2 regions of the Paraburkholderia sp. SECH2 genome follow, and region 2 is predicted to be linked to the other one. Evidence: riboswitches for the same ligand, from Rfam matches in the RefSeq annotation. Region 2 holds a riboswitch; the other holds the start of a gene.
What was found. Region 2 has a riboswitch for manganese ahead of M0D66_RS03195 (TMEM165/GDT1 family protein). Riboswitches for the same ligand answer to the same signal wherever they lie in the genome.
Positions count from the first base shown of each region.

Region 1: linked by a shared signal. The riboswitch ahead of M0D66_RS28625 (sodium:calcium antiporter) and the one ahead of M0D66_RS03195 (TMEM165/GDT1 family protein) in region 2 are both predicted to bind manganese.

Region 1 covers NZ_JALPRH010000022.1:55,375-66,796, forward strand. Annotated here, with positions in the region: gene M0D66_RS28595 (oxidoreductase) at 1-199, opposite strand, end outside; gene M0D66_RS28600 (UvrD-helicase domain-containing protein) at 616-2,706, shown strand; gene M0D66_RS28605 (hypothetical protein) at 2,809-3,387, shown strand; gene M0D66_RS28610 (cytochrome c5 family protein) at 3,483-4,382, opposite strand; tRNA gene M0D66_RS28615 (tRNA-Arg) at 4,679-4,754, shown strand; gene M0D66_RS28620 (NADP-dependent oxidoreductase) at 5,041-6,060, opposite strand; yybP-ykoY riboswitch at 6,221-6,392, shown strand; gene M0D66_RS28625 (sodium:calcium antiporter) at 6,493-7,503, shown strand; gene M0D66_RS28630 (HAD family phosphatase) at 7,563-8,621, opposite strand; gene M0D66_RS28635 (hypothetical protein) at 9,264-10,058, shown strand; gene M0D66_RS28640 (DUF1254 domain-containing protein) at 10,096-11,422, shown strand, end outside.
Region 2 covers NZ_JALPRH010000001.1:691,945-703,366, forward strand. Annotated here, with positions in the region: gene M0D66_RS03175 (DUF1571 domain-containing protein) at 1-752, opposite strand, end outside; gene M0D66_RS03180 (anti-sigma factor) at 971-1,774, opposite strand; gene M0D66_RS03185 (hypothetical protein) at 1,973-2,728, shown strand; gene M0D66_RS03190 (bifunctional diguanylate cyclase/phosphodiesterase) at 2,771-4,792, opposite strand; gene M0D66_RS03195 (TMEM165/GDT1 family protein) at 5,510-6,100, opposite strand; yybP-ykoY riboswitch at 6,112-6,298, opposite strand; gene M0D66_RS03200 (hypothetical protein) at 6,711-6,914, shown strand; gene M0D66_RS03205 (NADPH-dependent F420 reductase) at 7,130-7,729, opposite strand; gene M0D66_RS03210 (SDR family NAD(P)-dependent oxidoreductase) at 7,833-8,567, opposite strand; gene M0D66_RS03215 (TetR/AcrR family transcriptional regulator) at 8,698-9,276, shown strand; gene M0D66_RS03220 (porin) at 9,355-10,503, shown strand; gene M0D66_RS03225 (ABC transporter ATP-binding protein) at 10,506-11,192, shown strand; gene M0D66_RS03230 (ABC transporter substrate-binding protein) at 11,206-11,422, shown strand, end outside.

The sequences.
Region 1 (11,422 bases), on a different contig from region 2:
AATCGATTTCTTCGAGCTCCAGCAGGGCGTCGAGATCGGCCACCACCTTTGCGTGCGGGTAATCGGCCAGCGCGTGCTCGGGCTGGCTCGTCGCGATGGCTGCGATGCTGGCCCGCCCGCAGTGCTCGATCACCGGCGCATGAAAGGTCGCGCCAGCAAAACCGTAACCCATCAATCCAATCTTCAGCGATGCGGACATGCGTGTCTTCCTGCAAAAACGGCGCGCCGCTTTGCCACCGCGGCGGCGGCGCGCAACAGCGTAATTGTGGCATGTCCCGAAGGCGGGCTGTCAGCATCGTCGCAGGCGTTTGTCGGCGGCGTCCGGATGGCAGCTGTGGCCGTGTTCCGGGCAGCCCGGTTGAGCCTCCGTTTTTGTCGTCGGGCGAGCTGCCATTGCGGCCCCCTTTCCTTGCCGTCCGACAGCGCATCTGTCACGGCATCGGCTTCGGGCATCCGTGTTAACATCGCTCCTCTCGCGCGGAGCGCAGCGAGCCGGAATGCCCCTCACACCGAGTCGAGCGTCCCAGCCGCCAGCCCCGCGCAGCATGCCCCCGGGCCTTCGGTCTCGCGATTCCGCACCCAAGCGCCCTCAACCGCATTACCCATCCACTGACGATGTCCGCAGGCCTGAACCCCGCTCAAAATGAAGCGGTCCGTTATCTTGACGGTCCGTGTCTCGTGCTCGCCGGCGCAGGCAGTGGCAAGACGCGCGTGATCACGCAGAAAATCGCCCACCTGATCGAGGCCAAAGGCTTCGAGCCGCGCCACATCGCCGCCGTCACGTTCACGAACAAGGCCGCGTTGGAAATGCGCGAGCGCGTGGGCAAGCTGCTCGAAGGCAAGACGCTCACCACGCCCGGCAAGGAAGGCCGCAAAGTGCCCGTCAATCAGTTGACGGTCTGCACCTTCCACTCGCTCGGCGTGCAGATTCTGCGGCAGGAAGCGGAACACGTCGGCCTGAAGCCGCAGTTCTCGATCATGGATTCGGACGACTGCTTCGGCATGATCCAGGAGCAGGTCGGCTCGACGGACAAGGGCTTTATCCGCAAGATCCAGTCGATCATCTCGCTGTGGAAGAACGGCATGATCATGCCCGAGCAGGCGATCGCGATCGCCGCGAACGAGGACGAACACCAGGCCGCGATCGTCTACCGCAATTACGTGGCTACGCTGCATGCGTATCAGGCGGTCGATTTCGACGACCTGATCCGTCTGCCCGCCGAGCTCTTCGAGAAGAACGAGCAGGTGCGCGACCGCTGGCAGAACAAGCTGCGCTATCTGCTGATCGACGAGTATCAGGACACCAACGCGTGCCAGTACGAACTGGTGAAACTGCTGGCCGGCAAGCGCGCGGCGTTCACTGCGGTCGGCGACGACGATCAGGCGATTTACGGCTGGCGCGGCGCGACGCTCGAAAATCTCGGGCAGCTCAGCAAGGATTTTCCGAAGCTGCATCTGATCAAGCTCGAGCAGAACTACCGCTCGACGGTGCGCATTCTGACCGCCGCGAACAACGTGATCTCGAACAATCCGAAGCTGTTCGAAAAGAAGCTTTGGTCCGAACACGGCATGGGCGACACGATCACCGTCACGCCTTGCAACGATGAAGAGCACGAGGCCGAATCCGTGGTGTTCCGCCTGTCCGCCCACAAGTTCGAGCGGCGAGCCAATTTCCGCGACTACGCGATCCTGTACCGCGGCAACTTCCAGGCGCGCATCTTCGAACAGGTGCTGCGTCGTGAGCGGATTCCGTATGTGCTGTCGGGCGGGCAGTCGTTCTTCGACAAAGCCGAGATCAAGGATATCTGCGCGTATCTGCGCCTGATCGCCAACGCCAACGACGATCCGGCGTTCATCCGCGCGATCACCACACCGCGCCGCGGCGTCGGCAATACGACGCTCGAAGCGCTCGGCTCGTTCGCGGGCCAAGCGAAAGTGTCGCTATTCGAAGCGGTCTACATGGGCGGCATCGAGGCGCGCCTGTCGCCGCGTCAGATCGAACCGATGCGCGTGTTCTGCGACTTCATGCAGCGTCTCACCGATCGCGCCGAGAAGGATGCCGCGGGCACGCTGCTCGACGAACTGATGGACGCGATTCACTACGAAGCCTACCTGTACGATGCGTTCGACGAACGTCAGGCGCAGTCCAAGTGGCAGAACGTGCTTGAGTTCATGGAATGGTTGAAGCGCAAGGGCACCAAGGCTGAGCCGGAAGGTTCGGAGAAGAGCGAGGCAACCGGCTACGACACCGCCGACGGTTTCGGTGACACCGGTAAGAGTCTGCTCGGCCTGATCCAGACCGTCGCGCTGATGTCGATGCTCGAGGGCCGAGAAGAAGATCCGGACGCCGTGCGGCTTTCAACGGTGCATGCGTCGAAGGGGCTGGAGTATCCGCACGTGTTTCTGGTGGGCGTCGAAGAAGGCATCATGCCGCACCGTGGCGGTCCGGACGACGAGCCGATCGACGACGCGCGCATCGAGGAAGAGCGTCGTCTGATGTACGTCGCAATCACGCGGGCGCAGCGCAGCCTGCATCTGAACTGGTGCAAGAAGCGCAAGCGCGCGCGCGAAACCGTGGTGTGCGAGCCGTCGCGCTTCATCCCCGAAATGCTGCTCGACGACGCCCCGCCGCCGACACCCGAAGAAGCGCCGATGTCGCCGAAAGACCGGCTTGCGAGTTTGAAGGCGCTGTTGCAGAAGCCCTGAACGTGGGCGTGGATGCAAGACCCCGGGCGCGGCAGGTGCATCGGCGGTTTTGCGACGTACGCGCGCTACAGTGGCACGGCCCATCAATCGGAGACCGCTCGCATGCCCCCGCCACCGCTCGCGCACTATCGTCGCGCGCTCGAAACCTACATCGACGCGAAAGACAACACGCGTGCTAATCGCATTGCCGAGGCTTTTGCACCGGATGCAGTCCTCACCATTTCGCTCGCTACGTCGAATATCGCGTTTCCGGCGCGCACAGTCGGTACGGATGCGATTGCTAAAACGCTCGTCACCGATTTCGGCGCGCAGTACGCGCAGTGCCGCACCTATTACGTGTGCAATTCGCTTGCGGTAGAGAACGGCACGATCGACGCCTTGCCCTGGCTGGTTGTGATGCGTGAACGAGCAACCGGCGCATTGCGCGTCGGCCACGGGGTATATCGGTGGACTTTCGATGCGACGTCGGCCGTCACGGGGTTTCATATCCACATCGCACGCATGGACGTTGTGGCGGACGTGGACGGCAAATTGCTCGAAGCGTTGCAAGATGGACTGAGCTATCCGTGGCTTGTCCCCGCTGACCTGCACATGCATTTGGCGTCGCTGGCGCGTAGCACGCCGGCGTTGGCATTTGTCGAGGCGTTCAGCCGTCCCGCAGTTGCATCGGCAGGCGGCTGACCCGACGGCGCGTAAACGCATTTCGCATAAAAAATCCCCGCCCGTGTCGCCACGGTGCAGGGACTTTTTGTTTTGCGACAGGGGCCGGAAGCGCCTTACTTCGCCGCGCTGACCATGTAGTCGACGGCGGCTTTCACGTCCGCGTCGGACGCAGTCGAGCCACCCTTGGGCGGCATCGCACCCTTGCCGTGCAGTGCGTAGTTGTAGACCGTGTCCATCGGTTCTTTCAGGCGCGGCGCCCATGCATCCTTGTCGCCGAACTTCGGTGCGTTCAGCACGCCGGCCGCGTGACACGCCTGACAAACCTGCTGGTACAGCGCCTTGCCGGCTTGCGAGGCGTCCGCGCTTTGTGCTCCGCCTGCTGCTGGCGCAGCCGCCTGCGGCACGCTTGCCATGGCCGCCATTGCTGCAGCGGCTTGTGCGGCGCCAGCATCCGAAGCACCCGCCGGCGCCGCGGCGGCAGCGCCGGACGCGGCGGCTGCCGCACCCGCTGCCGGCTGTGCCGGTTCAGGGAAGCTCGCGCCGGAATTGTTCGCCATGTAAGCCACCGCGCGGGCGATTTCAAAGTCGCTGTAGTCGTCCGGGCTGGTGCCGCCACGCGCGGGCATCGCGCCCTTGCCGGTCAGCGCCGTGTGCAACAACGCGTCGAAACCCTGCGCGATGCGCGGCGCCCAGTCGGCGGTATTGGTGAATTTCGGCGCGCCTGCCGCACCCGACGCGTGACAGGCGGAGCAAACGGCCTTATAGACCTCTTCGCCGGTCTTGTAGACGCGTGGCGCGTTGGCATCGCGAATGTCGACTTGCGCGAACGGCTTGATCCGCGCGCTGACCTCGGCGTCGGAAAGACTGTCTGTGCCGGCGCCCGTGCGCGTCGAATTATCGACGTAGATCACTAGCAGAACGATGATGACGATCGGTACCGCAAAGCTGGCAATGATCGCGGCGATGAGCTGCCCGGGGGTTTTGATTGGGGCTCCGTGTGGTGCTTCGCTCATGCTTGTCTCGTCTCCGTGGGTATGTGAGCGGTACAGCGTGACGGCAACTTCTTGTTCTTTAATCAGGCACGGACGATTATAGACGCAACATTTCGGCGGCGGCGAGGGGCGCGGCGAGGTGTTCAGCAGGCGTTTACCCGCATCGCGGGGTGCGGCCGGCGCCGCCGGGATGGCGGGCAGGAGACGCGCAATCCCGCCATCTAGGCCGTCCGGTGGACGGTTTGGCTGAAACCGGGTATCCTTTCGGTCTCGCTTTGGCGTCGCTCCTGTTCAGGTTGCCGCGCTTTCGTGTTGAAGCGCCCGTAGCTCAATGGATAGAGTACTGCCCTCCGAAGGCAGGGGTTGCTGGTTCGATCCCAGCCGGGCGCACCAATCCTGACAAGGGTTCCCGCGAATTCACCTGTTCCCGTGTCCCCTCGAATTGCAACTAACTGCGGTTTCGCTGGCATCGCCGTCATCGGCTGCACCCACTGCGCCAGGTGATCGGCCAACAGGTACGCGTACCCCTGCACCATTTCCATCGTTTCCCACCCTCCCAGTTCCTTTAGCACATGGATGGGCGTTCCGCGTTGCTGCAAAGACGCAGCAAACGGAAATAAACAATCCACAAACGACAACCCCGGCCAGTGTCGGGGTTGTCGTTCAGAAACTCACGCCTTCACACCCTGACCAGCAGCTTCCCGAGGTTCTTCCCTTCGAACAGGCTATTGAGAGCGTTCGGCAACGCGTCAAAACCGTCGACGTATGTCTCCTGGTAAACGATTTCACCGTTCTTCACCCACGGCGCGACGGTCTGTAACATCTCGTCCATCCGGTGCGTGAAGTCGCGGGCGAGAATCCCCTGAATCGTCGCGCGCTGAAACAGCATGTGCTGCAGGAAGCGCGGCGCGAGGTCCGGCGTGTCGAGGCCGCCGTCGTACTGAGCGATCGCGCCGCAGATCACGATTCGCGCGCGGCGCTTGATGAGCGGGATTACCGCATCGGTAACCATGCCTCCCACGTTGTCGAAATAGACATCGACGCCGCCGGTGGCTGCCTGCAGAGCCGACTGCAAGCCTTCAAGTGTGGGATGCGCGCGGTAGTCGACCGCACCGTCGAGCTTCAACGTGTCCGTCAGAAACGCGCACTTGTCCGGGCCGCCGGCGATCCCGATGACGCGGCAGCCGGCACGCTTGCCGAACTGCGCGACCAGCGAGCCGACCGCGCCCGCCGCACCGGACACGACCAGCGTGTCGCCAGGACGCGGCTTGCCCGCTTCCATCAAGCCGAACCACGCGGTGCGTCCCGGCATGCCGAGCACACCGAGCGCAGTCGAAACCGGCGCCGCGTCGGGGTTCAGTTTGGTCAGCTCGCTGTGATGGCATTTGGCGTAGAGCTGCCAGCCGCTATAGGCCGACACCCAGTCGCCCTGCTTGAAAAGCGGGCTCGCCGACGCCACCACTTCACCCACCACGCCCGCCCGCTGGACGATCCCGAGCGGATGCGGCACGTCGTAAGTATTGCGTTCATGCTGCTGGATTCGAATGTACGGATCGACGCTGACGATACGCGCCCGGATCAACACTTCATTCGATGACAAATTGTCGTCGAGCTCGCTTTCGCGCAACTCGTAATGCTCGTCGCCAACGCGTCCTTCCGGGCGCTTGACGTAAAACCACTGGCGATTCTGGTAGTTCATGTGAGGACTCACTGCTGTCGTAGACGGTGAGTGATCTTACCAGCGGGGCGATCACGCACTTGGCCGCCTGACGTCGCAGCGCTGGACGTGCGCGGTGAAACCGGGAGCGGCGCAGGCGCCGGATCCCAAGCTTGTTGAAAGCCGCCCGTCCCGTTAGAATCCTCCGGTCATTGGGGAGTAGCCTTCCTTCATCCATTGAAGGAGAGCGCGTCAACATACTTGGCCTACGGGTCATGGCGCGTTCGACCGGGTCGGTTTGGCGAGACCATTGGCGCACTGCTTCGTTCTGGTCGGACGGGTCGCGGTGCGTCATTGGTTCGTTACTTGCGTCCGACCGCGGAGTTGCCCTGTGAAACATCGTTGTGCCCTGCCAGTCTCCCCACTTGCCCGTCCGCTGTGCCGCTTTCCCTTTGCATTTGCAGGGAGCCACGCATGACCGGTCTCCTGTTCGAACTCGCCATCATGCTGGTCGTCATTCTGGTGGCGGCCGAGCTCTTCACCAACGCACTCGAACATCTCGGCGAGCGTCTCAAAATCTCCGAGGGCGTGACGGGTTCGCTGTTCGCAGCGGTCGGCACCGCCTTGCCCGAAACGCTTGTCCCGCTGCTTGCGATTGCGGGCGGCACGACCGATAGCGCGGTCAATCAGGAAATCGGCGTCGGCGCGATTCTTGGCGCGCCGCTCATGCTTTCCACCCTCTCCACCTTCCTGATGACGCTGGCGATTCTCGGTACGCGCGGCGCCGGCGGCTGGGTCACGCCCGAACGCACGGGTTTCACACGGGATCTGAACTACTTCCTGTGCGCCTTTGTGTTGGCGGCCGCGGCGATGTACGTGCCGCACGAACAGATGATCGTGCGGGGGCTGTTCAGCGCGGCGCTGGTCGGTGTGTACATCACCTATGTGGTGATGACGTTCCGTGCGTCGAACAAACTGGTCGACGCCGGTCACGGCACCGAAGCACCGGGCAAGATGCTGCTGTCGCGTCTTGGTTTGCCCACCAATCTCGTGACCATCGCGGTGCAACTGGTGCTCGCAGTTGCGTTGCTGGTGTGGGGCGCAGAAGGCTTCATCCACGGCGTGCGGGGCGTGTCGCAGGTGCTCGGCGTCTCGCCGTTGCTGCTGTCGCTGCTGATCATTCCGATCGCCACCGAGTTGCCGGAGAAGGTCAACAGCATCCTGTGGATTCGCCGCGGCAAGGACACACTGGCGTTCGGCAACATCACCGGCGCGATGGTGTTTCAGGGCACGCTGCTGCCCGCGATCGGAATTCTGCTGACGCCGTGGGCGCCGCGTATCGAAGTGGTGACCGGCATCGTGATCACGCTCGCCGCCGCCGCGTGGCTGCGGATCAACGTGCGCGAGCGAGGCGTGCCGGTGTGGGCGCTGTTGGTGTGCGGCGTGTTGTACGCCAGCTATCTGGTCATCACGCTAACCCGCTAAGCGAGTGATGAAAGGCCGGGAAGGCCGCTGCCAGGCGCGGCCTTCCCAACAAGCCGCCCTTAGTTGGACGGTGCCGCAGCCGTTGCCGCGCTATCCGGCTTGAACACCGTTGTCCAGTCATCCTTCATATCGACGACGAGCCAGCCTTTCGTGCCGGCTTCGTCCAGCCCCTTGTCGAGCTTGCCGCTTTTCGCAGCGCGGTCGTACGCATACTCCCGTTCACCGTCGGTGTGATGCAGCAGCGCCGCGAGGCGCGGACCGTCGCCGGCCGAAGTCCATTCGAGCATCGGCACATCGCCGTCCGCGTTGCCGAACGCGATCACAGGACGCCGGCCGATCGCACGGTCGATGGCGAGCGGTTTGGCCGCGCCGTCGACGAGCGTGTCGACCTGCGCAAGCCAGGTCAATGCGACGGCGCTGTTCGTCTGGCTGTACTTGTATTTGACGGTGCTGCCGATCACCTGCTCGGGCGGAATGCCGTACACGCGCTGCGCGATGTCACGGACGAACTCGACATCGCTGCCCGTCACCAGATAGGTCCTGAAGCCGTTGGCGCGCAGGTAGGCGAGCAACTCGAGCATCGGCTGATAGGCGAGGTCGGCGTACGGACGATTGAAGCGCGGGTCGCTCGCGGAGTCGAACCATTCGTGCACGAGCGCGGCGAATTGATCGCTGGTCATGCCTGCATGTGCCGCCGCCAGCACCTTCATCGAGCCGGCGTCGCCGCTCGCCGCGACACTCTTCAAATTGCCTTTCAGAATCGAGCGGAACGGTTCCTGCCGTTTCCATTCTGGATGCCGCCCGGCCACTGTCTTCACGCGTTGCAGCGCGAACACCAGTTGGACCGAGGCGGGTTGCTCCGGCCACAACGTGCCGTCGTTGTCGAACACGGCGATCCGGTCCGCACGCGGGATGAAGTCTTTCGACTCCGGCGTGGTGACCAGCGTGACGAAATCGACAATCGAGCGTTTGGTCGCGGAGTCGTTCCACGACGCAAGGCTTGCGGCGGTCGATGCGCTGGCTGGCGACTCGCTCGCGTCATGGTGCGGTGTAACGGTGCAAGCGGAAAGAACCACAACGGTCAAAGCAATGCAGTACCGGTGCATCGTGCGAATCATGAAAGCCTCATTAAAAGCGGTGGATCGAACTTTGAGCGAGCGCAAGTCTAATGGGACACGGCGATTGTTGCAGCCCATTTTGTTGCTTTTTTGAGCGGGGACGTCAATGCCGGTAATTGCAAATGGTGTATGCCGCTATGCGGCTTTTATGCAGTAAGCAAACAAATGCTCAAAACTATGGCAATTGTGTGGAATAAGAATGGCGGCCAAAATCTAACTCCGTCCGAAATTGCGTAGCTTTCTATCGTGTTACAAATTTATCTCTGTAATCTCGTGAAACGTTTGCTACCATTCCGCCACAACACTCCCAGATTGTGAATTTCTTACCTCCGCATGCGTCGTTTGGTGCGGCGTCTCTTGAGTCTGAAAGGAGCGTCCATGCAAGCCCTGTATCCGGCCGTACTGTCTTTCCAGCTTGCTCGAGAGACTTAGCGCGAATTAATCGCGTATCTCATTCGCTTTGCATATTTCCCCGTTGCGCGTAGCCGCCGGGGCGGGCGAACTTACACCCGCGATTAGCTCGAATTAGTTCGCGCTAGTTCGACACAATTCGAAAATACGAATGCCATTGCTTTTGCTTTATATGCATTGGGCAAAAGAATGCGTTCGCCTATAAGAAATGCCCATAGACGAGATGCGGGAATGGGTTGTAAAGGCGTGGTTAGTTCGGCTGCGTTATACGCTGCCTCGGCGATGTTGTCGCCGGCGTTCGCTCAGGCCTCGGCCGACGAGGCCAATAAAAGTAATAACCCGCTTAATCTGGCAGCCTCATTCAACATCCAGAATTACTACACGCCGAGCGTGTTCGGCGCCAGTGCGCATACCAACGATCTGCTCTTGCGCCCCACCGTGCCGATCGGCCCGAACAGCCTGATTGGCGTGCCGGAAATCTTCCGCGCCACAGTGCCGGTCAGTACGCGGCCCGATCCGAGCGGCGGCTACAACACCGGTCTCGGCGACCTGAATCTATTCGACATCTTCCTGCTCTCGCAAGGCGATGTGCAGGTCGGCGTCGGCCCGCTCGTGACGATGCCGACTGCCACGGACCCTAGCCTCGGCACCGGCAAGTGGCAGGCCGGTCTTGCCGCTGTCGCCGTCAGCGCGACGAAGGCGCGGCTCCTCGGCGCACTGGTGCAGTGGCAACACTCGTTCGCCGGGCAAAGCAGCCGGCCCACCACGCAATCGCTCACCGCGCAGCCGTTCGGCATCTTCAACCTGCCGGGTGGTTGGTACATCCGCTCGACCGGCACCTGGACCTTCGATCTGCAGCATGGCAGCTATTACATCCCGGTCGGGCTCGGCGCCGGCAAGGCGTGGAAAGGCGGCTCGACCATCTACAACGCGTTTATCGAGCCGCAATACTCGGTAGCGCATTCCGGCGCCGGCGTGCCGAAGTTCACCATCTTCGCCGGGCTGAACATGACGTTCGGCAAGTAAGCACAAAAAACCAAGCATAGAAACAGAGGGCTTAACCATGACCTTGTTCAACCGCCTGCGTATTTGCGCAGTCATCGCGGCCGTGTCACTGACCACATTGCCGCATACGCAAGCCGTCGCTCAAGCGAGCGCCCCCACTGCGGCGACAGCGGCTGTCACCGCCTCGCCTGAAGAAGCACGAGCGATCGCCAAAGACGCGTTCCTCTACGCGTATCCGATGTTGTTCAACTACAAGACGCTTTACGAGCAGGCGATCGATTCCGGCTCGAAGTCTTATGTGGGCGGCTTCGGCAAGTTCCGCAACTACTCGCATCCGTACGGTCCTGAGAACAAGGACATCGTCACGCCGAACAACGACACGCCGTACTCGTGGGCGTGGCTCGATCTGCGTCGCGAGCCGTGGGTGCTGACGGTGCCTGCGGTGCCGAAAGAGCGCTACTACGTCTTCCAGTGGATCGACCTGTATACCTACAACTTCGCGTACGTCGGTTCGCGCGCCACGGGCAACGGCGCGGGTCACTATCTCTTCGCCGGCCCGAACTGGCACGGCGATACGCCCAAGGGCATCGACAAGGTGTTCCGCTCCGAGACGGACCTGATCCTGACGCTCGGCCGCACGGCGCTCAATGGTGCGAGCGACGTCAAGAACGTCGAGGCGATCCAGAAACAATACAAGCTCACGCCGCTGTCGGCCTTCGAACACACGGCTGCACCGCCGCCCGTCGCGAAGCTTGATTTTCCGAAGTGGGATGAAGCGAAGGCGACTTCGGTCGACTTCATCGCGTATCTGAACTTCATGCTGCAGTTCACGCAGCCGCCGGCGCCGTCCGAGCAGGAATTGATGGCGCGTTTCGCGAAGATCGGCATTGCGCCAGGCGCGCCGTTTGATCAGGCTGCCTTGCCGCCGGAAACGCGCGCCGCGCTTGAAGCAGGTGTCGCGGACGGGAAAGCCGCATTGGCAGACGCTGAAAAACACACCACCGGTTCGTTCAGCCTGTTCGGCAGCCGTGCGGATCTGAAAGACGACTACACCACCCGCGCCGTCGCGGCGGCGATGGGGATTTACGGCAACACGAAGGAAGAAGCGGTGTACGTCGGCACGCGCGTGAACAGCGAACACGCTCAACTGCTCGGCTCGCAGCCGTACGTGTTGCACTTCGACAAGAAGGACCTGCCGCCCGCGAAATTTTTCTGGTCGATGACGCTGTACGACCTGCCTGCGCGCCATCTGGTCGCGAATCCGATCAACCGTTACTCGATCGGCGATCGCACCAAGGGGCTGAAGTACGGCGCTGACGGCTCGCTGGATATCTACGTGCAGAACACGTCGCCGGGTGCGGACAAGACGTCGAACTGGCTGCCGG
Region 2 (11,422 bases):
AAAATCGAATCGCTCCAGTGGTGAGGGACGACGTCTTCGAAACGGATCATCTCCACCTGGTCGCCGCGTTCGTTCCATGCAGCTTCACCACTGGGCCAGGAGTGCTGCAGATCGAATAGCAGTCTCACGCGCTGCGCATAATGCGCTGGCGGCCCCAACGGTGCCGTCCATGTCCATGCAAGGAAGCGTGCGCCGTGCACGTTCATGAGTTCGATGCGGGTCGGTTTTTCAGTCAGGCCTTCTTCACGAAAGCTATGGGCATCGTGCTCGATGGTGCGCGCAATGTACTGCAGGCCGAGATCGCGGACACTATGGCGGGACTGGGTGTGCGCGAACGCGCCGTCGACGGCGACCTTGCCCGAGACGATACGCAGCGCGCCGCCCAGATGGGCGACGATGCTATCGGGATCCCTTGTTTCGTCGTAGAGAATCTCCTGTCCTGCATGGGCGCCGTCGGGTAGCCATTTTGCGTAGACTTTTCGAGGGGTGTCCTGGTAGCGGACAACCATGTGATCGGGCCGATCGGACCATCTTCCGGATATCCGCTCCTGGCGGAACATCCTGTATTCGCAGGCGTCGCCGGGAACCATGTCGGACCTCGCGTACTCGACGAAGGCATCCGGCTTCATTGCATCCATCAGCGAAAGGATCTGAGCGTCGGTGAGGGGCAGAAGCGAGCGGCTTTCAATCCACGTTCGCAACGAAGCCGCCTGATCGCGAGCTGCGAGACACCGGAACCGGTTGACGTCCATACTCACGGTATCCGGCGTGGCAACATCGGCGCATCCCGCCGACGCGCGGGATGAAGCCAGTGAAATCGGGCTATTAGATTGGGCGTGAATGTCCGTTGAGACAAACAGGCATGTCAACGCGAACGCGCACAGCAAGGTCCGCACGGTTGCCTGCCAACCTGCGGCAAGCACCGAGCTTCGGCTTGCTGGGTGGTCTGAAATACGCGCTCCGCAAAACATCATGGGTTCAAACCGCCGCTGGTTTCCCGGCTTCTGAACGCCCGCCCGAGCATGCTGCATGCGTCGACCGCCATGGATCGCAATTGCACCTCTGAGACGAGGCCAGTCAGCGCGCATCCCGTCCCCTGACTCTCCCAGTAGAACGTGCTGCGATTACCGTCACGAAACAGGCGGAACGCCGTCGCGTCCTTTGGAACCCCTGCAACGTACATCGTGAGCCGGGCGCCTGCCGTGCTCTGATACATGAACTGCGCGGCAGGGCCGGATTCGCCGGGCAGCAAACGGCCGCCAATCAGCGAAAAGCCGTATTCCCGAAGCGAAGGCACCGACAAGCGCTGACCGAGGCGCCGTGACAGCCAGTCGACCAGTTGATCGCGTTGCGGCGCCGCTACTTCTACGGGGTGGCGTTGCTCAGGCGCGTACACCGCGAAAGCGATGTCGGCGCGCTTCGCGAACACGGGTGAATCAGCCGCGATATTCGTCGACATCCAGCCTGGTACTGAGCCGAGCGCCACGCCCATCGCCACGCACGATGCCGCCACGCCGGCCTGCTGCCACCATGACGCACGTTGGCGCACGACGATACAGCGCGCATCGTCGTGCGGTTCTCCGAACAGTGCTGTCAGCGCGGCTTTTTGCGCGCGGTAGTTCGCCACGCGCTCGGCCGCCCGAGGGTTGGTCGTCAGCCGAACGAGCGTGGTCTCGTGCTCCCTGGCGGACAGTTCGTCGTCGGCAAACGCCGATAGCGGCCGCAAATCCGGGTCGCCCAGGCCTCGCCTCGTTCGGTCTCCATGGTCGTTCATGGTTCGTTTCAAACTTCCCCCAAGCGGATGCCGCGTGATGATGGAATGTCGCGCAGAGCGCCATGCATCATTTCTAGCGTCGACACCCCGAATAAACGTACGGCGGGGCCGCTATATTCCATCAGGAACTGCGCGCAAGGTGGAATAGACGCCCCTGCAAAATCGTTTAGACGACATACGAACCACCGGCAGACTTCGATGAGCACTCGACAACAGCACGTCATCCGTTCTGTCAGCGCGGGGCTGCTAATTGCATCCGTTGCGTTGTTCGCTGGCTGCGGCGGCGGAGGCGGTGGAAGTAGCGCAAGCAGCGTGTCGATGGTTTCGATCGCCGGTACGGCGGCAACCGGCAAGGCGCTCGCGAACGCGACGATCAGCATCAACTGCGCGCGGGGCTCGATGTCGGTCACAGCAGATGCGAGCGGAAACTACCACGCGGCATTCAGCGCAGCGATGCCGTGCATGATCACTGCGACTTCGGGCGGGACGACGCTGCACTCCGCAACGTTCGCCGGCGGCACGTTCAACGTCACGCCGGAGACTGATCTGATGTTGTCGTATCTGGCGGCGCAACTCGGTACGAATGAAAGCGGGCTGATCGCCGGCTTCGCGACGAACACGCAATTTCAGCAGACGCTGCAGAATCAGACGAACGTTCTGACTGCGCAGGCCGCTGTCGTCCAGAACCTGCAGCAAAAGTACAGTGTTACGCTTTCCACCGCCAATTTTCTGACCACCGCATTCACTGTCGGTCAGCCAGGCGAGGACAGCGATCTCGAAGCGCTCCTATCTCTTGGCGCAATCGACGCCAATGGAGAACCGGACGCGGCCGCCGTCTCACTTATCGCGACGACGGGGGCCGCACATCCGATTGCCACATCGCCAAATACCGGCACAAACGGGACCGGTGGAACCGGGGTAGGCGGCACGGGAAGCATGGGCGGAATGATGTGAGGCAACACGACACACGCTCAACCGACACCACTCACGCATAGGTCAGGTCAATTCCACGGTGAAGTCACCCGCAGAATGGCTGCGGCTGGAATCGGGTGAACTCGTGCGAAACAGCGCGGTGAACTCCTCCGCAGGCAGAGGCCGTGAGAAGAGATAGCCCTGTCCCGCCTGGCACGACCATTCCCGAAGCAGTCTTGCCTGCTCACTCGTTTCAATCCCCTCGGCCGTGACGGACAGTCCAAGAGACTGCGCCATGGAAATCACAGCACGAACGATCGCATCGTCTTCCGCACTCGTGCCAATGCCCTGAACAAAGGATCGATCGATTTTCAGCACATCCAGCGGCAGCCTGCGAAGATAACTGAGCGATGAATAGCCCGTACCAAAGTCGTCGATTGCGATTGTGACGCCAAAGTCTTTCAGCTTCTGGAGCGTCTCGATACTCTTTTCGGTATCCCGCATGATCAGACCCTCCGTAACCTCCAGTTTCAGCGAGGCTGCCTCGATGCGAGCGTTGGAGAGCGCCGCAGCCACGTCGGCAACGAGGTGGGGATCATCGAACTGCCGAGGCGAGAGATTGACGCTAATCTGCAGCGGCGGTTCTGTTGGGAACTCCCGTTGCCAGCGGGCGACTTGCAGGCACGCCTCTTCCAGTACGTATCGTCCGAGCGGAATGATCAGGCCGCTCTCTTCTGCAATCGCAATGAACTCGGACGGCGGCAACAAACCTCGCGTGGGGTGCTGCCACCGCACGAGCGCTTCCATTTCCCGGAACCCTGCCTCCTGAAGCTGCATGATGGGCTGGAAATACACGCGTAGATCGCGATGCTCGATCGCGTAACGCAGGTCCGTTTCAATCTCCAGCTTCTTGACTGCTTCAGCGTGCATGTTCTCTTCGAAAACCACGTAACGACCCTTTCCGCCGTTCTTGGCCCGGTACATCGCAACGTCGGCGTCCCGCAACAACGTGTCAGCATCGCCGCGGCCGCGCCCCGCGTGCGCGAATGCCAACCCGACGCTCGCGCTGACGATGTACTGCTTGTTGTCGAGATCGAACGGCTGACTGAATTGCGCAAGAATGTTGTCTGCGACCAGGGTGCCTTCGCTCGTCGCTTCGCTGCCCAAGTGTTCCAGCAGGATGACGAACTCGTCTCCGCCCAGTCGTGCGACTGTGTCAGTCGGACGAACACATCCTTCGAGACGCTTGGCCGCTGCGATCAGCAGCCGGTCTCCCACATGATGTCCAAGACTGTCGTTCACCCGCTTGAAGTTGTCCAGGTCGATGAAAACGACGCCGATCATCGCGTTACGCTCACGAGCGCGAGCTTCGGCCTGGCTAATACGATCCAGCAGCAGTGCGCGGTTCGGTAACGAGGTGAGCGTATCGTAGAACGCCCGTCGCGCGAGCTGCTCCTCGAAGTTCTTTCTTTCGGTGGTGTCGCTCGCGGTCGCCACGATTGCGCCGACGGCCGGTTCGTCCAAAAGGTTCGTCAAGGTAAGCTGAATATAGCGCCACGCGTTGCCTTCGCCTCGAGTACGGATCTCGATGGATTTCGTGGATCGAGCCGTCGACGATACGGTCTCCAACAGGCCCTGCAGCGTGGGACGGTCGATGGGATGAATCGGATCGAGCAGACTGGTGCCGACGAGCTGGCCCATGTTCTTCAAGGGGTCCGGTCGTCGCGTCGGCGCCTCGTAAGTCACAGTCCCGTTGACGTTGGAAACGAGTATCGCATCCGACGTGTTGGCGACAAGCGCCTGCAATCTCTGTTCGCTCGTGCGCAGCGCGTTCTGAGCCGCCGCGTCCACGTTCTTGCGAATGCGCCGCAGCATCTGAAGAAACAGCAGCGCGAGCCCCACGCCAATCGCCAGCACTACAGGGGTCGATATCAGGACGACCCGTTGTACGGCAACGAGCCGTTCGAGTTGCTTCGTCGCATCGTCGCGGTGCTGTGCTGCTGCTGCGAGAACCTTTTGCTCGATATCGTCGAAGAGCGGATCGGCCGAGTCCTCGTCGATCTCATTGGCTCTGGCGATATCGTGATCGTCGACGGCCTTGAACATCGGCTTGGCGAACGATCGATACTTCGCGTGCTTCTCCAGCAGGCCGCGCAGCATCACGCTGCTGTCGGGCTCAAGTGTCATTGCCTTCTTTAGCGCCGCGTCGAGTGCTTCACCGGCCTCGCGGTGCTCGCGAAGAACCTCCGGGCGTGGGTCCTGGAAGTACTTGCGCTCGGCCGATTCCTCCCACGCAACGCTATAGCGGGCTTCCTCGAAAGCGTTATCCGCCTCGTTGGCGGCTTGCGCGGCGAAACCGGCACTCAAACTTTCATACGCGCCCCAGAAGGCCAGGAGCGGCACACTCAACAGAACGAGGACGAGACCAAATACTGCCGTGCGGCGCGCGGGGGGCACGTTCGACGACGTCTGCTCAACTTGGTCTTCTGCTGCGTTGCGTCGCCATAGATATCGACGCCTTTGGGTGCCCTTCTGTCTGATCACGATTGCTCCGATGTGGAACGGCACGTCGACCAGGTGACCTGTTCGAGCAGGTTGGGCGGAAGGAAACTGAAAGTGTCAGTCCGCCCGTAGACGACGTGCGCATCCGGAAGTCGTGATCCGACGCACCGCTCGGTTCGTTCGTTGACTCCGAACCGAGCAAATGACGGACGACTCCGATCCCGGTCCACGTTATGTCGGACCACCGCTTATTAACGGCACGCTCCGGTTTTTTCTAAAGGTCTCGCGTGGGTGGACTGCAGTGCGCGCGTCAGTCGCGAACTAGAACAGCGGATGCGCTTGCGGATACAGCGCGGTCCTGAGGGCGAGGCCACCAAGGACAACGAAGATGATCGCGGCCAGAATGTGGACCGCCTTTGTTGGCAGGCGATCCGCAAATTTGTGTCCAAGGTAGATGACGGGCACATTTGCCAACATCATGCCGAGCGTCGTGCCGGCAACCACACCGAAAAACTCGTGAAAGCGCGCCGCCAGAGCAATCGTGACGATTTGGGTTTTATCGCCCATCTCGGCGAGAAAGAATGTGAGTGCGGTTGTGCCGAACACGCCCATCGAATTTTTCGTCAGAACCGCGTCGGCGTCGTCCAGCTTGTCCGGAACGAGAATCCACACCGCCATCACGGCGAACGACGCGACAACCGCCCAATTCAGAATGCCTGGACTCAGAACGCTCGCAAGCCACGCGCCGAGTGCGCCAGATGCACCATGGTTGATGAGCGTAGCGGCAAAAACACCAAGGATGATGGGGATGGGCTTGCGATATCGCGCTGCCAGAACCAGGGACAGAAGCTGAGTCTTGTCGCCGATTTCAGCAAGGCCGACCACACTGGTCGAAATGAGGAAGGATTGCATGGGGGTTGTTGTATCCGGGCCGCGCAGAAAAAACGCGATGACGCGCATTCCGGCGACCCGGTTAGGTCGGAATGCGAGTCATCGGTCTTGCCAGGCATTTAGCTGCACACGCCATAGCGGGTCTTTCGACTCGCCAAGTATGTTGACGTGCGCCCTCGAACATGGCGTTCGAGGCGGCTACTCCCCAATGAGCAGGCGCGATTCTATCGCGCCATGTGTCGCAGAAGCAAGTCGCCACAATAGCGCTTTTCGCGGTTGAACGTTGCTCCGCGCGCCTATTATTACGAATGCCTTTCGTGCGCGATATGTTCGCCTCTTTCTTTGGGGAGTCGTCCGCTCCTACCCAGAAGCGCCCGCGCCAACATCTATTCGACGGCGGCAGCGATCGGTCTTTCGGTTCTCTTCGCTGCTGCTGTGTTGGCGAGCGGGCAACTGAAATCATCTCAGGTGATGGTCGTTAGCCCACCGCGCCTCACTCCAATGTCGTTGGATCGACGAGCCAGCGTGAACCAGCGTGGACTACGCGCGATGGCACAACATATGCGTCGATTCGTACAAGCGTCCGGCCGCTCGTCCAGTCCTTATCCTCTACTCACCCAAGGAGCGCATCATGAAAGCACTAACGATCATGGACCTTTCCACGTCCATTGACCTGGACCGCGAGGCGATGGCCGAGATTCACGGAGGCCGCATGAAGATCATCGGCCAACATGCCAACGGCGCAATATTGACGTCGGCCGACGGCGAGCCCGTCAGCGTCTACGTCGATGGCGTGCTGCAGAATTCTGTTGGCGACGGCTTTTACCACGTTTGATATGGCCAGGTGAGGCGCGCACTCTGTGGCGCGCCCCGTCGACGTTGCCCGGTACTCGTGTCCTATAGTCCACCGGGCACATCACGGGCGAGCGTTGCAAATCGACCCTGAGCCGTCATTCGGATCACCATGTCGGCAACGACCGCTTCTCGGTCCGATCACCAGCACGCGTTTAGCGAAGCGCGTGGCCGCTGTGACTTCGTCGTGAGGCGCCGCTATTTGAACTTGACGAGGTCCTTGAAGATCAGTTGACCCCAGGTATTCCCTCTGCCTTGGACAAGCAAGCCGCCATCCTTGAGCGGTCCTAGCGCAATCGGCGCGAAACCGAGTTGTTCGGCCAAAGCAGCGACCGGTGCCACCGCATTTTCGTCATCGCTCGACAAAAACACGACGCGGCTGCCGCCATTCAGGCTCGGATCAGCGGCCAGAACGGCAGCGGGCAGATGGTTAAAGCCCTTTACGAACCTTGCGCCGGTAAACGCTTTGGCGACAACCGCAGCCGACGGCTGACCTTCCAGATCTTCAACGGGAACACCGAAACCATTTGTCGTGTCGATGATCGTCTTGCCCTGCCAGGTTGGGATCTGCTTCGCGACTTCGCGATGTTCCCAAAACGGAACCGCGAGGAAGATCGTGTCGGACGCGATTGCATCCTGCAGCGTCGCGGGGACAACGGTGGGGCCGATCGCTCGTGCCTGTTGCATCAACGCCTCGGGAGGGCGCCGGCTGGCGACGATCACATCGATGTTCTTTCTTGCAAACGCTCGGGCGAGTGCCTGGCCTATCGCGCCAAAGCCAATAATCGAATAGTTCATGCGGACTCTCCATTCAGTACTGTAAGGAATCCAAATTTATCGACACAAATCAGATCATCTTTGTCGAGTTGAAAGGTCCTTCTACGCGCCTTTCGGCGCGATTTCAGATGGCCGAGAAGCCGCCGTCGACAGACAACTCCACCCCATTCACGAAGCTCGAATCGTCTGACGCAAGAAACAGCGCGACCGTCGCAATTTCCTCAGGACGCCCCATCTTTCCCCGCGGGATCAGGGATTCGAACATGCGCTTCGCCTCCTCGGTGAGAACCTGGTCCTGCATCGGTGTGGCGATCGGCCCCGGGCTCAGCACGTTCACCCGGATATTCCTGCCCCTCAGTTCGTTAAGCCAAGTGCGTGCGAATGAGCGCAACGCCGCCTTGCTCGCCGCATACACGCCATAACCAGGGAAACCTTTCACCGAAGCAACTGACCCGGTCATGAAGATCGACCCGCCATCGTTAAACAGCGGCAACGCCTTCTGAACCGTAAACAGCGTTCCGCGCGTATTCAGACCGAAGGTCGCATCGAAGTGCTGCTCGGTAATCTCGCCCAGTGGGACGGCTTCGCCCGTGCCTGCGCTCGCGAACAGGATGTCGATCTTGCCCTTTTCCCGCTTGACTGTATCGAACAGGCGATCGAGGTCATCCAGATTGGCCCCGTCGCCGCGCACGCCGGTCACGTTCCGGCCAATCAGTTTGACGGCTTCGTCGAGCGCCTCCTGCCTCCGGCCCGTGATGAAGACATAGGCGCCTTCTTCAACGAACCGCTTGGCGCTCGCCAGCGCCATGCCGCTTGATCCACCCGTGATGACTGCAACCTTACCCTCGAGCTTTCGCATGACATCTCCTTTCGTGGTGTCGTACTGCGCGTCTGTTCCCATCTGCACGAATGTGCTGTATCTTGTGGATCACTGATCCGGATACAGGTTCATTATATTCGGATCACTGATCCGTTTGTCAAGGCAATTTATGCGAGCTGACGCCAGAAAGAATTACGACCATCTCATTGCAGTCGCGCGTGACGTCGTCACCGAGCATGGTGCCGATGCATCCATGCGAGATATCGCCCGCCGGGCCGACGTCGGGTTGGCGACACTATTTCGCCATTTCCCGACACGAGAAGCCTTGTTCGAAGCGTTGCTGCGCATGAAAGTGGACGAACTGATACAGCAGGCAGCCGAACTCGAAACGTCGAATCCACCTGACGAAGCGCTGGTGTCCTGGTTTCGCGAAGGGGTTGCATTCGTTCGTACCTATAACGGTATCTGCGCCTTGTTTGCGACCGCGCACGCGGATCCGGACTCCGCGCTTCACGCTTCGAGCACAGCGCTGCGTTCAGCGGGCGCGCGACTACTGCTCCGCGCTCAAGCCGAGGGAACGGCGCGCGCCGATATCGATGGAGTCGACCTGTTCGCCCTGATGTCGGCGTTCGGCTGGCTCGTCGGCCAGCCTGGATTCGCGCCACGGGGGGATCATCTCTTTCACGTTATTACGGGCGCCATCCTGGCAAATCGGCCTGGCAACGATATCAAGAAGGCAGCGTTCTAGCGGCCCTCCTGTCACGCTGGTGACTTAAGGTCCGCTTACATTCGTGGCTCACATTTAATCCCAAAGAGGACACAATCCGTGAACCACTCCTACCGCACTACGGCGGTAGGCTGCTGTCTGGCCGTCTGCGCCAGCCTGTCTGCCTACGCACATGCCGACGAATCACCCGCCATTTCCGGCTCGTCTGTCACGCTCTACGGTATCGTCGATACCGGTCTTGAATATCTCACCAGCGCATCGTCGTCGAAAGGCGAGACGCATAGCATCACCCGTCTGACGTCCGGCGATATGTCCGGCTCGCGCTGGGGCATCACCGGCACCGAGGATCTCGGCGGCGGCTCACGCACCTTCTTCCTGCTCGAAAGCGGCATCAACGTCGATCGCGGCGCCCTGCTGCAAGGCGGCCGCGAGTTCGGCCGGCTCGCCTATGTAGGCATCGCGAACGACACCTGGGGTTCGTTCTCGCTGGGCCGCCAGGGCGGCCTGTTCCTCGACTGGGTCAGCGAATACAACCCGCTGAAGAACGCGGTCTATGCCATCAAGATGCAAGACCCGGCATTCTCGGACCGGCTCGACAACACCGTTCGCTATGAAAAACGCTTCGGCGAACTGACTGCGATCGTGCAATACAGCTTCGGCTACGACGCGGTCACGTATGGCCCGCAGCCGGCTGGCGACACGCGTTTCGCCCGGGTGATCGAAGGCGGCCTGCGTTATAAGCACGGCCCGTTCAGCGCGACACTCGTGTACGACCAGAAGAATGGCGGCAGCACGAGTCCCACAGCCGCGCATACGTCGAAGGTCGGCGGCTACGAAGGCGATACGGATCGCCGCGTATCGTTCGCAGCAAGCTACAAAATTTCCACGGTCACGACTTACACCGGCTACCGCTACCTCGATTCGCATGCGGTGCACCTGAGCACGCTGAGCACATCGCCCGTTGAAGCAACCAGCCTCTACTGGCTCGGCGCCACCTGGCTCGCACAGCCCAACTTCGCGCTCTCCAGCACGGCGATGTACCAGAACTTCTATGGCACGTCGCGCGACCCATGGTCGTTCCAGGTTGATGCGGACTACTTCCTGTCCAAGCGCACCGACCTGTATCTGAACCTCGCGTACGCGCTGAACCGCAACGGCTCGAACCTGGGTCTGAACGGCTTCGGCACGGACGTCGTGGCCGGCAAGAACCAGTTCGGTCTGATGGCCGGCATCCGCCACAAGTTCTAAGCATGCAGATGAACGACGCGAGCGTATCGATCCACTTGCGCGGACTTCGTCAGCGTTTCGGTGAGCACACCGTGCTCGACGGCATCGATCTCGACGTGCCGGCGGGCACGACGCTCGCGCTGCTCGGGCCATCCGGCTGCGGCAAGAGCACCCTGCTCAAGCTGTTGGCCGGGCTGCTGCGTCCGGACGAGGGCTGCGTGATGTTCGGCGGCGAGACCGTCGCCGATCCATCGCACTGTGTGCCGCCGGAAGCACGCGACCTCGGCATGGTGTTCCAGGACTACGCGCTCTGGCCACACATGACGGTAGCGGGCAACGTGTCGTTTCCGCTGGAAATGCGTGGCGTGCCGCGCGCCGAGCGGATTGCTGCGGTCGCACAAGCGCTGGCGCGCGTCGGTCTCGAACAGATGGCCGCGCGCCGCCCGTCGGCGCTCTCCGGTGGCCAGCAGCAGCGCGTCGCGCTGGCACGCGCGATCGTCGCGCGTCCACGCGTGTTGCTGTTCGACGAACCGCTCTCGAATCTCGACACGCAATTACGCGCCACCCTCTGCGACGACATTCGCACCGTCCTCGCGCAACTCGGCACGACCGCCGTGTACGTGACCCACGATCGCAGCGACGCCGATGCGCTCGCGCACACGATCGTGACGCTTGCGCAAGGACGTGTAGCGCAGACTGTCCATCGATAACGGAATCGCTACAATGTATAAGCTACTTTCTTCTATCGTTTGTTCCCTTTCCCTTGCCTTCGGGCCGATTACTTCCGTGCAAGCGCTTACTGTCTACACTGCCGGTCCCGGCAATCTCAGCAAAAAACTCGTGCAAGGTTTCGAGCGCAAAACCGGCGTCAAAGTCGACCTGTTTCAGGCCACGACCGGCAAGGTGATGGCGCGCATCGAGGCGGAATCGAGCAATCCGC